2 regions of the Marinomonas profundi genome follow, and region 2 is predicted to be linked to the other one. Evidence: predicted binding sites of a transcription regulator. Region 2 holds the regulator's gene; the other holds the start of a gene.
The links. Region 2 encodes FliA, which starts transcription of late flagellar genes. Its sites were predicted from a motif close to CTAAAGTTNNNNNNNNNNCNGCCGATA; they were not measured.

Region 1 (7,845 bases), 1.7 Mb from region 2:
TTGGCAAAAGACCTTTCTAAGTATTTGGACATCAACGCTCAGTTTAATGATAAAGGGTTGATGACGATTCAGTTAAGGAATGGTCAGCCTTTGGTTATGGATCAAAACCCTACTGAGTTAAAGGTCGTACAAAACCCATTAAGCCCAAAGAAAATCGATCTTGTGGTCAGTTTTGGGGATTACAGTGTTGGTTTAAAAACAGACAGTCTTGGTGGCAGTATTGGCGGGCTGGTGGATTTTCGCTCAGAATTCAGTGAATACGCAGATCGTACCTTAGGGCAACATGCGATCGCCATTGCCGATGCTATGAATACGCAGAATGCGAAGGGCCTAGATGCGAATGGTGACTTCGGCCGAGATCTGTTTTCTTTGGGGAAAATAGAGATTTATTCCAGTAAAGATAATATCCATAAACTGTCGAACCTTTCGGTTAAGGTGTCAACGGGAGAGTCTGCCAAACTCACGACGAATACGTACGAATTTAATAGAACGGACGATGATCGATTTGCGATTACGCAATACGATTTAAATGGTAAAGCTGTGGGGCAATCAACTGTGTTTGATTTGTCTAGTATGACGCCGAATGCTAATGGCTATTATAAAATTGAAGAATTAGGATTGGATATTCGAGTCAGCGACTTGAGCGCCATAGACCAAGATGATGTATTTCGTTTCACACCCAGCGCCGGAGCGGCCGCGGGTCTGAGTTTGCATGCGAAAAATGGCGATGCTTTAGCGTTAAGCTCTCCAGTGGGCACGACGACCCATTCAGAAAATTTATCTGATGCTAAAATGTCGGTATCTTCGGTGACCAACACTCGGTCTGATACATCGGCGTTTGCGTCGGATGGTTCTCTTTACCCAAGTGCTCCCCATAAGATTTATTTTACATCGCCTAGCTCTTATGTGGTTCAGGATGCATCAGGCACCGAAATTGCCTCCGTCAATAATGTGTTGCAGTATACCGATTTACTTGAGCAGGCCGGTTTAGCAAAAGAAGCTGGGTTTGATGTGTCGGTGTCTTCTATGCCTCAGCAAGGTGATGAATTCTCAATTAGCACGGATAATATTGGCCCTTCTGATAACTTTAATGGCTTAGCATTAATCAATTTACAGAATCAGTCACTGGTAGAAGGCAAAGCCAGTTTAACCAAGGCTTTTGCTGGTTTTATTGCTCAGGTCGGTACAAAGACAGCAGAATCGGCAGGCCATGCAAAATCCAGTGAAGTTATTATGAATGACAGTGTGAACCGCCGAGATAGATTGTCCGCGGTCAGTCTTGATGAAGAAGCGGTAAATTTGCTGAAATATCAGCAATCCTACTCCGCTTCTGCTCAAGTGATAACGGCAGCTCGTACAACGTTTGAAACGCTGTTAGGGATCATGAGGTAAGTTTATGCGAGTGACAAATAATTTGATTTATAGTCAGTCGAGTCGGGCGATTGGCCAAGCAAACGAGAAGATCATGAACGCGCAGGAAAAAATTTCAGCGCAAACAGACATCGTTAGACCAAGTGATAACCCGGTTGGTGCGAGCCAGATATTAATGTATGAAGGCAATAATAATCGCCTCAAGCTGTTTGATGAATCGATTAAAATGGCAACAGGTAACCTAGAGTATCAAGAGGTTGCCTTGGATAGCCTAAACGATTCAATGGATGAAGTTCGAGGGCTTTTTATTCAAGCGCAAAATGACATCAATACCCAAGAAGATATTGATGCCATTGCGCAGGAAATAGCCTTGATAACCGAATCCATGGCCGAGTTGATGAATTCAAAAAGTGCAGATGGTAACTATATTTTTGCGGGTACCGATACGCAAGGGCCGCCCTTTGTATTGAATAGTGAAAGTCGTTACCAGTGGGCGGGCAATGAAGAACAAAAATTTGCTCAAATTTCAGAAGACATGAAGATCCCTGTTTCTGATTCTGGCAAAGCTTTGTTCCAAGATATTTGGACCAATCGTAGCTTTTCCTCTCAAGTGTTGGCGGGGGATGTTTCTCTAAAGTCGACAGTGAAAAATCAGGGGGATTTTAATGCGTTTATGGATGAGCATTACGACCCTGAAAGACCTGAGGCGAATGCCTATCGTCTAACCACATCGCCTGTGACGCCAGAAGGGGAAGCTGCCCAAGTCGAGATGAATTATGTCGGCTCAGATACCCGGGCTGATCAAGAAAGACGCCGTGCTTTTGATGGCACTCCTGGAACCTACAGCATAACGAATCATCTTGGTGAAGTTGTGTCTTCTGGCTCTTATACGGCGGGTAAGCCTATTGCGTTTGGCAGCATGTCGTTTCTATTAAAAGGGGCGCCAGGTGCAGAGGTTGATTTTGCGTTAGATAAGCCAAGACGAGATAACGTGCTCAATGAAATAAATGATACGTTAGCGGTGTTGAGGGATAAAACTTCCAGTCATGATGAGCGGCAGGCGGCTTTTTTTGATGCCACGACGAGCATTAATAATGCCCAGCGAAAAGTCAGTGAGGGTCGGTCTTCTGTCGGTTCAAGGTTGAATATTTTGCGGGATCGAGAAGATTTTAGCTCGGCTAACCAGCTATCAAATGCGGTGGCGCAGGATCGTATTGGTGGATTGGATCTCGCCGCAGCGGCAACCGAGTTGTCGATGAAAGAGTCGGCTTTGAATGCGTCGCAAAAAGTCTTTACTCGAATGAGTAATCTTTCTCTTTTTAATAAGATGTAAGTTTAGAGTGGTAGGTCAAAACGATGTCAGCATTTAACATAGAGTCCTGTTTTGGGGCTGATATCAATGTAGGGTATTTTAATATAGAAGAAATACTCGAAATATTGGAAATAAAAGAAAAAGTAGTTGGCAGTAAACGCGTTCAGAGCCTGATCAGAATGCATGGTCGCAAAGACCGAATTGTAGGGATTGCCATGCGTCAAATGGCATTTGATGTGTTGCGTCCAGTACTTGATGCTGAATTTCTTCCTCATGATCCGTATTTTGATAGTGACCAGTTATTAAGCAGTCGCCGAGAAAGGTTGTATGACGCTCAAGAGCGATTTCTTGTCCTTTGCCTGTCCATCGCCAGTGGGCGTTCGGTACGCAGTCTAAAAAAACTTAATCCTGACTTGAACACCAAAGAGCTACGCAGTAAGCATGCTCGAAATAAAAGTCTGTTTCGTTATTTTCGACAAGAATTAAACGAACATACTCGAGAATACATCTTGAGCTATAAAGCTCGTATGGATAAGAATGCCGCCGGGACTGGTGACCCAGTCAAAGACGATTCTAGTGTTCTCGCTGAGGCGGAGCAGAAAAACATAGCCTCCACGGCAATCAAAAAAGTGCCCCTCGAAAACAAGTTTATCCCCACCTCATTTGATGACGAAACCGCTGTTGCGTTTAAGTTGTTTCAAGATGGCCATACTTTGTTATCCAGCCAAGTAGAGTGCTTTAAACGGGGTAATAAGCTAGATATGTTGGCGTTGATGAAGTTTTGCCGTCGACTCATAGAATCTCATACCCGAAATAATTTTTCGTTAATGGCCATACGGCATATAAAAGACGCGTCGTCGTATTTGGAGCAGCATGCCATGGGCATGGCGGTGTTAGGGATTCATTTTGCTAAGGCGATGAAACTATCGAGCGCTTATGTGGAAGTCATTTCGCTGGGGGCGTTATTGTTTGATTTAGGTCGTTTCCGTTTGCCCGCTGCCATGGTGGCTAAAGCCACTAAAATGACCGAGGGCGAATTTGATTTGTTTCGTAAGCATATTCAATTTGGCGAACAAATTTTGCAAAAGTGCGATGGGGTTCCTAAAGCGGTTTATCAAATGTTATCTGACCATCATGAAAAAATGGATGGCTCGGGCTACCCAGCAGGTAAGCAGGGTGACGAAATTTCCGTCTATGGAAAAATCGCGGCCATTATTGATGCTTATGATGCTATGACCTCAGAACAGCCACATAAGCATTCTATGGGGCCAATAAAAGCCTGTTTGCAGATGCGCAAAGAGTCCGGTTTGGCGTTTGATAAGCAGTTGCTTGCCGTATTTCTGAAAAATATTGGTGCAGTTCCTGTGGGGTCTTGTGTGCTCTTGTCTAATGGACGGGTTGGCTTCGTCCTGACACTGAATAAGTCCTTCCAGCCCTCTTTGGTCCGCCAAGTGTACAGCATGACCAATAAAGCCTTTATTGAAGTGACAGACGTTGAGTTAAACAAGCCCGCCAATTTAAGAACTGAAATAGTGATTGAAAAAGAAGTCGATCCTCAAGACTTTGGCTTGCAGTTCATCAATCATATTTCATAATACCGTTCACCGTTCACCGTTCACCGTTCACCGTTCACCGTTCACCGTTCACCGTTCACCGTTCACCGTTCACCGTTCATAGAAAGAAGCATTAGATCTCAATGCTGTTTTCTCCTCTTTGCCTTTAAATTTCTATTGTTTTGACATTATTTTGGCTTTTTCGGCTTTTATTTTTAAAGTTATCAGCCTTGAGTTCGATAACTGTGAGTACCGCTTTTTTTGTGTTTAAAAAATGAATAGAACGTAAAAAAAGTATAAAAAAAAATTAAAGATCAGCGCTGAAGTGTCGATAACTTTAATAAGAGACAAAAACCAAATAACTAATTAAATCAAAAGGTTGTCTCGTCAAAAAATGTTTTTAGGAGAGATAAAATGGCTTTATACGTAAATACAAATGTGTCCTCGCTGAATGCTCAGCGTATGCTAAATAATTCCAGTCGTGAGCTTGATACAAGCTATCAGCGCTTGTCATCAGGTCAACGAATTAACAGTGCGGCAGACGATGCAGCCGGACTTCAAATTTCTGATCGTTTGACTTCTCAGATTAACGGTTTGAACCAATCTGTACGAAATGCAAACGATGGCATTTCCTTAGCGCAAACCGCGGAAGGCGCATTGGACGAAACGACCAGCATGCTACAGCGTATGCGTACTTTGTCCATTCAGGCTGCCAACGGTTCTAACTCAGACAGAGATCGTGTGGCCTTGCAGCAAGAAATGGGGCAGTTGTCCAAAGAAATTAACCGTATTGCCGACACCACGACATTTGGTGGTGCAAACTTACTTGATGGAACCTATCAAGGTATTTTCCAAGTAGGCGCCGATGCGAACCAAACCATCAGTTTTACGTTAGAGTTTGGTGGGGCGAATAATTCTATCGATTATCAGTCGAACAATGGCTTTACTATGTCCGGTTTATCGAATCAGTCTTCCTCTCAAGTGAGTGAGACAACGGCTTCGGTGTCTTCCATGGTAAATGCGCAAAGCATGATAAGCATCATTGACTCCATGATTTCCGCTGTTGACTTTAAGCGGGCGGAGCTGGGTGCGGTACAAAACCGTTTTAGTTCTACGGTGACTAACTTAAGTAACATCTCTGAGAACGTATCGGCAGCACGAGCCCGTGTTCGTGATGCTGACTTCGCTCAAGAAACGGCAAACTTGACCAGTGCACAAATTTTACAGCAAGCGAGTAGTACGATTCTTGCCCAAGCAAATCAGCGTCCTCAGACGGCATTATCTCTACTAGGTAGTTAATGATAAAAATGGCATGACGTGAAGCGGCACTAGATTGCGGCTTCTCCAAAGTATTCGAGTTTATTCTCGGATTATGGGCAACTTCTCTCTCCTAGAGGTGCCTTTTAAGCCGGGTGATTTTTTTCACCTGGCTTTTTTTTGCCTAAATAACGCGATATTGCGTTGTTGTTTGACGGTAATGGGGGGAAGGCTTATGCCATAGCGGATTAATGGGCAAATTGAGCGACGTGAGCGCGCGCTGTTTGTTCCTGATTGGCTTTGAGATGGGCTTTGTTAATGATGACAGCCAGTTAATGAATTTTTCGACAGTGAGGTATTAGGCGACGAAAGTATGTTTAGGCGTTTTTTTATGAGCACAAATGTTTTCAGGCTGTATTGGTTTGAGTCATGTCTATTTGAGTCATGCTATTAGGCCTTGCCTGTTTAGAGCGGCTGCTTAGGGCGTGCCTGTATGGGCGGCATTTGTTTGGATCACATCTAGGTTGTGAGCATTACTTGAACTTCTAAAAAGTAACCGGCGATAGATTTCTATTGTGGTTACTAAGCAGTTTGGGCGTGTGAACGGCGGTGTCTTGTTAGGAAGTTATTTTCTGGCGGTAGGCGTATGGGTGAATGAAAAATACACGGTATAAAACGAGGCTTTATTTTTGTTTGCCATATAACGCGCAAAGGTACTGTTGTGCTCGGTTTTTTGCCTATCTAAGAAATGGCACAGCACAGCTGCGTCTTGTTTTTTGTGTATGGGCTTTTGCTGTTGTATGGCCGCTTGTGTCTTTGTGTCTTTGTGCCTTTGTGCCTTTGTGCCTTTGTGGATATTGGTTTTGTTGGTGATGTTTTGTGGGTGGCAATTTTTTGTCACTTTGTGTCGTTGGTTTGTTTTTGTGGCGCTATTTTGCCACTTGGCTTTTTGCCGTTTTCGAGAGAGCGGGCCTCAGTGTTATTCAGATCAAAGGCTTTTTGTCAGCTCATTGTAGAAATACGAATGTTAAAGGTGTTTTAGGGTGTGTTTTTAGGTTAATTGACGTGAAAACACCGTTTTTTGGAAAAAAGAGTAAAAAAATTTAATTATTATTTACTCTTTTAAAACAACCAGTTAGGCAGTTTTCTGCCTCTTGAAGGGATATTTTTTTCCGCTTTGTGGAAAAAAATATCCGAAATTGACTAAAGGTTTTCAAAGTCTTGTCGAAAACCTTATACGATCTGCTTTTTATTGCAGGATTTAATAAAACCTAGGAGGCTATAATGGCTCTATACGTAAATACGAATACGTCATCTTTAAGCGCACAGCGTCAGTTGATGAGCTCAGCAAAATCTTTGGATACTTCTTTCGAACGTTTGTCTTCTGGTTTGCGGATTAACAGTGCGGCGGATGACTCGGCAGGGTTATTGATCTCTAACCGTTTGACCTCTCAGGTCAATGGTTTAAACCAGTCTGTGCGAAACGCTAATGATGGTATCTCTTTGGCTCAAACCGCTGAGGGTGCATTAGATGAAACATCTAATATGTTGCAACGTATGCGTACCTTGTCTATCCAGGCAGCAAACGGGTCAAACTCAGATAAAGACCGTGCAGCGCTTCAGCAAGAAATGGGTCAACTATCAACCGAAATCAACCGTATCTCTTCGGATACAACATTCGGTGGTGAGAATTTATTGGATGGTACTTACACTGGTATTTTCCAAGTAGGTGCGGACTCTAATCAAACCATTAGTTTTAACTTAACGGATGGTGGTGTTACTAATTCCATTGACTTCGCGGGTAATGCTGGCTTCACTATGTCCGGTTTATCGAGCAGTGCGAGTACAGCACAAGTGAGTGTAACAAGCGCTTCTGTATCGACTATGGCAAATGCGCAAAGCATGATCGATGTATTAGACACCATGATTTCTGCCGTTGACTCAAAGCGTGCCGAATTGGGTGCGATTCAAAACCGTTTTGGCTCTACTATCAGTAACTTAAGTAACGTCACAGAAAACGTATCGTCTGCTCGTTCTCGTGTACGTGATGCTGACTTTGCGGCAGAAACGGCGGAGCTAACAAGCTCTCAGATTCTTCAGCAAGCAAGCTCATCTATTTTGGCTCAAGCGAACCAACGTCCACAAACCGCTTTGTCTCTTCTAGGCTAAGCGTTAGTGGTAGCGGAAAGCTGGGACGTTGTCCCGGCTTTTGTCTATCCGGAGAAACTCTGTTATGTCCATTAATGTCAGTGATTTTTCTAAGCAGGGTATTCCATACTCTTTAAGACCTAACGAACAGCGCGCCGCAGAGGATTTTGCTGCACTGCGTCAGAGTAATGCTAAAGTTGTCCA
Region 2 (7,845 bases):
TGATCACCCGACGACGCCTTGATGATCGAGTCGGCGTGTCACCCATAAGTGTTTAACTCAAGCTCTAATCGATATGGATGTTTGCCTGTTGCAATCCCACAGATACCATCAACCAGTAACTGATGGTATAGCAGCTCTTTTTCCACATAATTGGTGAGCTTTTTAGTAATAGGGAAAATGATCAAGTTTGCAAAGCCCTGACCATAAAGCGTAGAAACAAATGCCACCGCAATACCATGACCTAATGCTTCTGGACTGTCTAAATTTGCCATGGCTTGGATTAACCCAAGGACTGACCCCATAATTCCCAACGTAGGAGCATAACCGCCAATAGACTCAATAAAAGACACGCTTCTCATGCGTTTATCATAAATACGAACCGCATCATCATGCAGCCGATCGGCCAATAAATCGGGGTCCGTTCCATCTATCGCCATTTGTAAGGCACGTGACGAAAAGCGACTTCCCATCGCATCAATATCAGACTCCAACGCCAATAATGATAACCTTCTGGCTTTATGGGCAAGGTTATTTAAAGAGGCTCGAGCAGAATGAAAATCATAAACAGGGGGGAAAAGACTCCATTTCAGCAAAATAAGCGCGCGCGTTGCTTCTTGGATACTACTTTGAACTAATGAGGCACCGATACTGCCAACAATAACGATGATGGCAGAAGGAAGGTTTAGCAGGAGGACGACTTCGCCGCCTCCTAACCAGTTGGCTAGAAATACAGAACTAAAGGCAATGAGAAGGCCAGCTAAGGTGACAAAATCCACTAACTGACCTCACGTGCAATACGTTCACCAATATGCTCTAAGTCAATAATATCATCGGCTAAATTTGCCTTCTCTACTGCCATTGGCATGCCGTAAATAACGCAAGACTCTTCACTCTGAATCCAGACTCTTGAGCCTGAACTTTTTAACATACGCGCCCCTTCTCGACCATCAACGCCCATTCCCGTCATCACCACAGATAACACCTTACCTGGGTAACACTTTGATGCAGAGCCGAATGTCACATCGACTGAAGGCTTATAATTAAGTCTTTCATCGCCATCAAGAATACGGACACAGCCGCCGTTTCTAGAATCGATCATCATCTGTTTGCCGCCCGGGGCGAGCAAGGCCACCCCCGCTTCTAGACGATCACCATCCTGAGCCTCTCTCACCGTAATCTGACATATATTGTTCAGACGTTCTGCAAACGCACCAGTGAAAGCAGCAGGCATATGCTGCACCAACACCAGCGGGGCTGAAAAGTTTTTAGGAAGTTTTGTCAACACCGTTTGCAGCGCCATCGGACCACCTGTTGAAGTACCGATAGCAACCAAGCTGACGCGTTTTCTAACTCGTGGAATAATCACACCACGATCAGTCACAATAGGCTTAGGCGCCTCTCGTGGAGCAAGCGCCGCCACCGGGCCTCGACTTCCCGCTAAACGCGTTCGTGCAACCGTTAACACTCGTTCCACTAATGCGCGCTTAACGACCGCTGAATCTCGAGAAATATCCTCAAAATTCTTCGGCATAAAGTCAACCGCACCCGCTTCCAGAGCATCAAGAGTGACTTTCGCACCTTCATGAGTCAATGAAGAAAACATCAGCACAGGTGTTGGCTTAAGCTTCATTATATTCACAACAGCGGCAATGCCGTCTAGGACAGGCATTTCGTAATCCATTGTGACGACATCTGGTGATAAAGATTGCACTTTATCTATCGCTTCCCTGCCATTATTTGCAGTGCCTACAACAATTAGTCGGGGGTCAGCTTCAAAAATTTCAACCAACCGTCGCCGAAAGAAACCAGAATCATCAACAACCAGCACCTTAACAGGCATATCACATCCCCTAAATGAAAAACCTACTATCTAGATGCATAACTTTTCAGCATGCTAGGTACATCCAGAATCAATGCAATACGACCATCACCAGTAATTGTTGCGCCTGCTATTCCGGCAGTACCCTGCAACATTTTCCCTAATGGTTTTATAACCACCTCTTCTTGGCCGACTAACTGATCAACAACAAAACCCACTTCACTCATTCCTACCTGAACAACGACAACGTGAGCTTCGGTCGGTAGATTGTCTTTGTTACTGCCTTTGATCAACCAATTCTTAAGATGAAAGATAGGGAGCGTTTTGCCCCTAATAACAACGACTTGTTGACCATCTACCACATTGGTTTTCTTCAAGTTCAGGTGAAATATCTCATTCACACTAACCAACGGGAAAGCAAACGCTTGATCCGATAAAGTCACCATCAAGGTAGGCATAATCGCCAGTGTCAAAGGCACTTTAATAATGAATCGAGAGCCTTGGCCAAGAACCGATTTAATTTGCAGCGTACCATTAAGCTGAGATATTTTGGTTTTCACCACATCCATCCCAACACCACGGCCAGACACATCGGTAATTTCTACCTTAGTAGAAAACCCTGGAGCAAAGATTAAATTAAAGGCTTCTTCATCCGACAACCTATCTGCCGCATCAGTGTCCATTAACCCTTTTTCAACGGCCTTTCTGCGCAACAAGCCTGGATCCATACCCGCGCCATCATCTTCGATGGAGAGCAAAATATGATCGCCTTCTTGTTCAGCAGACAGCACAACGGTTCCCACTCGCGGTTTACCATTCGCCTCACGAACGTCTGGTGCTTCCACACCATGGTCTACTGAGTTTCGCACCAAGTGAACCAGTGGATCGGCTAACGCCTCTACGAGGTTTTTATCCAAATCTGTTTCTTCCCCGCGAAGAATCAAACTGACTTCTTTCTTCATGTTTCGAGCAAGATCTCGAACCACTCGCGGGAAGCGCCCAAACACTTTCTTGATAGGCTGCATACGCGTTTTCATGACCGCGTTCTGCAAATCCCCAGTCACCACATCCAAGTTGGACACGGCTTTCCCCATGGACTCGTCGTCACTTTGCAGTCCCAAACGAACTAAACGGTTACGAACTAATACCAGCTCACCAACCATATTCATTATATCGTCTAGACGCTTAGTATCGACACGCACCGTCGCTTCTTGGGTAACGGGTGAATTCGCTGTCTTTTCTTTTACATTATCTGCATCTTTTTCCTGTGGCTCTGGGGCTTTAGCCGCTGGCCTAACAGGTGCTTTTGGCGCTACTTTCGGCTTTGACGTTTCTTTCGGTGCGGCTTTAGGCGTGGCGTCTTCAGCCTTTTTCGCGCCAGCTTTACCTTGTAAACTGTCAAGTAGAGATTCAAATTCGTCGTCTGTAATTAAATCCGACGCTGCATCTACTGACGAATCACGACCAGAATGATTAGCATTATCCGCCGATCTAGGTGCTTTTTGCTCGTCTTTTTCACTTGATGCACTTTCGCCATGCAGCTTATCCAGCAAGGCTTCAAATTCATCTTCCGTAATTTCATCTGAGGAACTTGCCGTGTCTTTTTCGGCAGGCGTATCACCAAGACCAGGCGCACCACTACCGTGCAGCTGGTTTAATAGTGCATCAAACTCATCTTCTGTAATTTCATCATCGGATCTATCAGGCTTAGCTGAATCTGACTGATTAGCGCTGTTGTTTTTCGCTGTGTCACTTACTTTTGGCGAATCTTCGGGTTGAGTGTCTGCCAAAGCATCTAACAAGGATTCAAACTCATCATCCGAAATATCAACTGGTTCATCCAGATTCGATGTCTCTTCTGTTGCATTTGTCTCTACGTCATCTTGCTCTTCAGCAACATCTTCAATCTCATCTTCATTATGCCCAGCAAGCTCTTCCGCTGTCGGAGGCTTGGCGTATGCAGCGAGCGCTGCGATCAGCTCTGGTGAAGCACGTTCTGGCTCAGCGCCAGCACGAACAGCATCGAACATTTCATTTACAGCATCAAGCGCCTGCAACACAATGTCCATTAAATCAGAGTCTATTTTACGCTGACCATTTCTTAAGATATCAAATACGTTTTCCGCGTAATGACAACAATCAACCAACGCGGTTAATTGTAAAAACCCTGCACCACCTTTGACAGTGTGAAAGCCACGAAAAATAGCATTAAGCAGCTGTTTATCGTCAGGGTTTTGCTCTAAATCTACTAATTGCTCGGAAAGCTGCTCTAGAATTTCACCAGCTTCTACCAAAAAATCTTGTAGAATCTCTTCATCGACCTCGAAACTCATCCTCAGCTCCTTCTAGAAACCAAGACTTGATAGCAAGTCGTCTACTTCGTCTTGACTATTCAGTACTTCAGGGTTGTTTTGTTTATTAATAGCTGGGCCATGTCCACGAGTGTCATCGTGTTCAGACTCATTCTCTTGATGTTTAATCCCGGAGATACTATCAACGCGTCCAGCAACAGCAACGAGATGCACAAGTTTTTCTTCTACATCTCGAATTAAATCATTCACTCTAGCGATAACTTGACCCGTTAGGTCTTGATAACCTTGCTCTAGAAGAATTGTGTTGAGGTTTGAATGCAAAGTGGTGGCACTGTCGTCTGCGTATGACAAAAAGACATCAATGCGCTTATATAAGTCTCGAAATTCTTGTGGTGTTAAATCCCGTTGGATTAAACGCCCCCAATCTTTTCGCAGTGCTCTAGCTTGAGATTGTAGTTCACTGGCAACAGGGACACTGCTGTCCACCATATCCATGGTTTTATTGGCAGCGGCACTGGTTGTTTCAATAACATAATTCAATCGATCTGACGCATCGGTGATTTTAGTGGCAGAGTCGCCTCCTTCACCAATAACCAAATCCATTGAGTCAACTTGAAAATCACGAATAGCATCATGCAAACTTCGCGTTAAAAAACCAACTTCATTATAGAAGCTGCTGTGACGAGCCTCGCTTAGCTCTTGGATTATCTTAATCGCGCCACTGAAGTCGCCTACTTCTATATGGTTTAAAAGCTCAACAGCGCCGTCTTTAACAAGATTTTCAAACTCTACTAAACCAGATCCTGAAACGTTTGGCATCTAAATTCCCTATTTGGCCGCATCTATTCGTTCGAATATTTTCTCAATTTTTTCTTTGAGAGCTACCGCGGTAAAGGGTTTCACGACATAACCATTTACGCCAGCTTGTGCCGCCGCAATAATTTGGTCACGCTTGGCTTCCGCCGTTACCATAAGAACAGGAATGCTTTTTAATTTCTCATCTGCGCGAACCGCTCGAAGTAACTCAATACCGGTCATGCCAGGCATATTCCAATCGGTCACTAGAAAATCAATGGTTCCACCCTGAAGAATAGGCAGCGCGGTTGTTCCATCGTCCGCTTCAACTGTATTGGTAAACCCTAAATCCCGCAGTAAGTTTTTAATGATTCGTCTCATTGTCGAGAAATCATCAACAATCAGGATCTTCATGTTTTTATCCAATGCGACCTCCACACCCCAACGGTACTATTTCACAACTCATAATTTAATCTCGCCAATCACTTAATCTTGCTCGCAAGCGTATAGCCGCTTGACCATGAATTTGACTCACCCTTGATTCACTGACACCTAACACAGCGCCAATCTCTTTCAAGTTAAGCTCATCATTGTAATACAACGATAATACTAATTTTTCCCTCTCGGGCAGTCCTTCTATCTCTTGCGCAAGTTGACGCTGAAAGCCATCCTCTTCAACGAGAGAATAGGGTGCACTGCCAGCTTCAGCTTCGACACTGTCTAAGTGGCTAGAGTCAGAGTCTAGCATTTCTTCATAGCTAAACAACTGGGTCGACATGGATGAATGTATCATTTCATGATATTCATCCATAGTAATGCCCATATGAACCGACACCTCCATATCTGAAGCCTCTCGGCCCAAAGTTGCCTCTAATTCTTTTATCGCATTAGTGACGGCTCTACCATTTCGTCTGACGGATCGAGGAGCCCAATCACTTTTCCTGACTTCATCCATCATGGAGCCACGAATGCGAATACCGGCATATGTTTCAAAACTAGCGCCTTTGGTGGACTCAAAACGTTTGTACGCTTCAATCAGCCCCATCATGCCAGCTTGAGTCAAATCATCCACATCAACACTATCTGGCAGACGTGCCAATAGATGGTAGGCAATTTTTTTCACCAAATACCCATATTGTTCAACAATCGCATCAATCGGAAGCGTTGCCTTTTTTGAGTATGTGCTGTATCCGTTTTTGGTCTGCATAAAATAGTCTAAGCAACCTTTACCATTTAAGTTAGTTGCGCCAATCCACTGTACTACATAGTTTGGCGTAACGCTTTCAGTAATAACATTTTTTTATTAACTGCCGTACTTTAACGCCCCATAAAGCTGACTATAGTGCTCAGCCGTATACACAGCACGGCTGATTATATTATGGGCTCGCGCAGGCTCAATATCATCGGGAATGCGCTGACCATCAGCGATATACACGACTGGTAAACCTTCCTCAATAACTACACTAATTGCTTCACCAAGTGAAGCAGATTCATCTAATTTGCTTAAAACACACCCATCTAACTGCACTTGCGAGTAGACATCCACAACTGTCTTCAACACTTGTCGCTGACTAGTGCAAGGCAACACCAATAATTTTTTAAGATTGGCTCTAGCACGCTTCATCATTAATAGTTGGCGCTCAAGATTTGAGTCTCTAGGATTCATACCAGCAGTATCAACCAACACTAGAGAATAGTTCGCATATTTTGCCAACACCTCATTTAAATCCGAGTACTCATTCACCACTTCAACAGGTACATTTAATATGCGACCAAATGTTCTCAATTGTTCATGGGCAGCGATGCGGTAAGTATCTGTTGTGATAAGAGCCACGCCTTCGGTTCCGTGCTTCAATACATGTTGAGCCGCGATTTTGCCGATGGTGGTTGTTTTCCCCACCCCTGTTGGCCCCATAAAAGCAATACAACCGCGCAGCTCTGATGCACTAGAACGGGTAGGAATGTAATCTGCTAAATGCGCCAACAAGCGATTCCAGTCGTCTTCTCGCCCTCTCAAATCAATATCATCAATCAATCTTGAGACCACAAAATCAGACAAACCTAAGCCTTTCAACTTTTCACGAGCGCGTGCCTCAACCATGCCCTCTTTGGCATTCGAACGCGCTTCATTTCGCTCTCTCTCTTCCAGTAAAGTCCGTACTTTTTGCAGCTCTATTTCCATTTCTCGTAGCTGCTTCGTACTATCATTATTACGAATAGAAAGAGCCTCTTCAACTACGGGATCTTTTTCATCTTCAGACAATGGAGGCATTTCGAAAGAAGTTGGTGGTGTCGTTTTTTGAGCTGAGGGAGCAGACATCGCAGGTGGAGCCGTCTGTAATTTAGCCTTTTCGATACGCTGCAAATAATTAACACTAGGGTCAGCATATCGCTCTGAACGATCTACAGCAGGCTTTTTAGACACCATGCTAGAAGGTAAAGACCCATCGTAATCTAAAGCCGCAACTATCTCTATCTCACCGGTAGGCAGACGCTGATTTGACAAAATGACCGCATCAGGGCCCACAGCATCACGAACCTTCCGTATCGCTTGCCGCATGTCAGGTGCTCGAAACCGCCTAATTTGCATGAATAACTTAATCCTTCCAGTGTATTTTTCTTACAAATCCATAGCTTACCCGAAAGATTCAAATAAATACAGACGCAATAGAGAGCATTAATAGACGTTTTTTACTGACCAATAACACCGACCACCGTAATGCGTTTATGGTCAGGCACTTCTTGATAAGAAAGAACCGCCATATTGACCACGCCATAACGCATAAAACGCGCTAACATCGGACGAATGGGCGCCGAGACAATTAAAATAGGCGTATTCCCCATCGCCTCCTGCTGCTCAGCCGACTGGCGCAAAGAAGCTTGCAACTGCTCAGCCATTTGCGGCTCCAAAATCAACGC

Region 1: the regulator FliA is predicted to act here: its motif matches at 4,544-4,570, upstream of J8N69_RS11780 (flagellin N-terminal helical domain-containing protein).

The regions. Positions count from the first base shown of each region.
Region 1 is NZ_CP073013.1:2,495,152-2,502,996, forward strand. It holds gene flgK (flagellar hook-associated protein FlgK) at 1-1,392, shown strand, start outside; gene flgL (flagellar hook-associated protein FlgL) at 1,397-2,704, shown strand; gene J8N69_RS11775 (HD-GYP domain-containing protein) at 2,728-4,278, shown strand; gene J8N69_RS11780 (flagellin N-terminal helical domain-containing protein) at 4,651-5,535, shown strand; gene J8N69_RS11785 (hypothetical protein) at 6,119-6,394, opposite strand; gene J8N69_RS11790 (flagellin N-terminal helical domain-containing protein) at 6,778-7,662, shown strand; gene J8N69_RS11795 (flagellar protein FlaG) at 7,727-7,845, shown strand, end outside.
Region 2 is NZ_CP073013.1:762,851-770,695, forward strand. It holds gene J8N69_RS03540 (OmpA family protein) at 1-7, opposite strand, end outside; gene J8N69_RS03545 (flagellar motor protein) at 39-776, opposite strand; gene J8N69_RS03550 (protein-glutamate methylesterase/protein-glutamine glutaminase) at 776-1,840, opposite strand; gene J8N69_RS03555 (chemotaxis protein CheA) at 1,867-4,152, opposite strand; gene J8N69_RS03560 (protein phosphatase CheZ) at 4,165-4,950, opposite strand; gene J8N69_RS03565 (chemotaxis response regulator CheY) at 4,960-5,340, opposite strand; gene J8N69_RS03570 (RNA polymerase sigma factor FliA) at 5,396-6,133, opposite strand; gene flhF (flagellar biosynthesis protein FlhF) at 6,230-7,516, opposite strand; gene flhA (flagellar biosynthesis protein FlhA) at 7,618-7,845, opposite strand, start outside.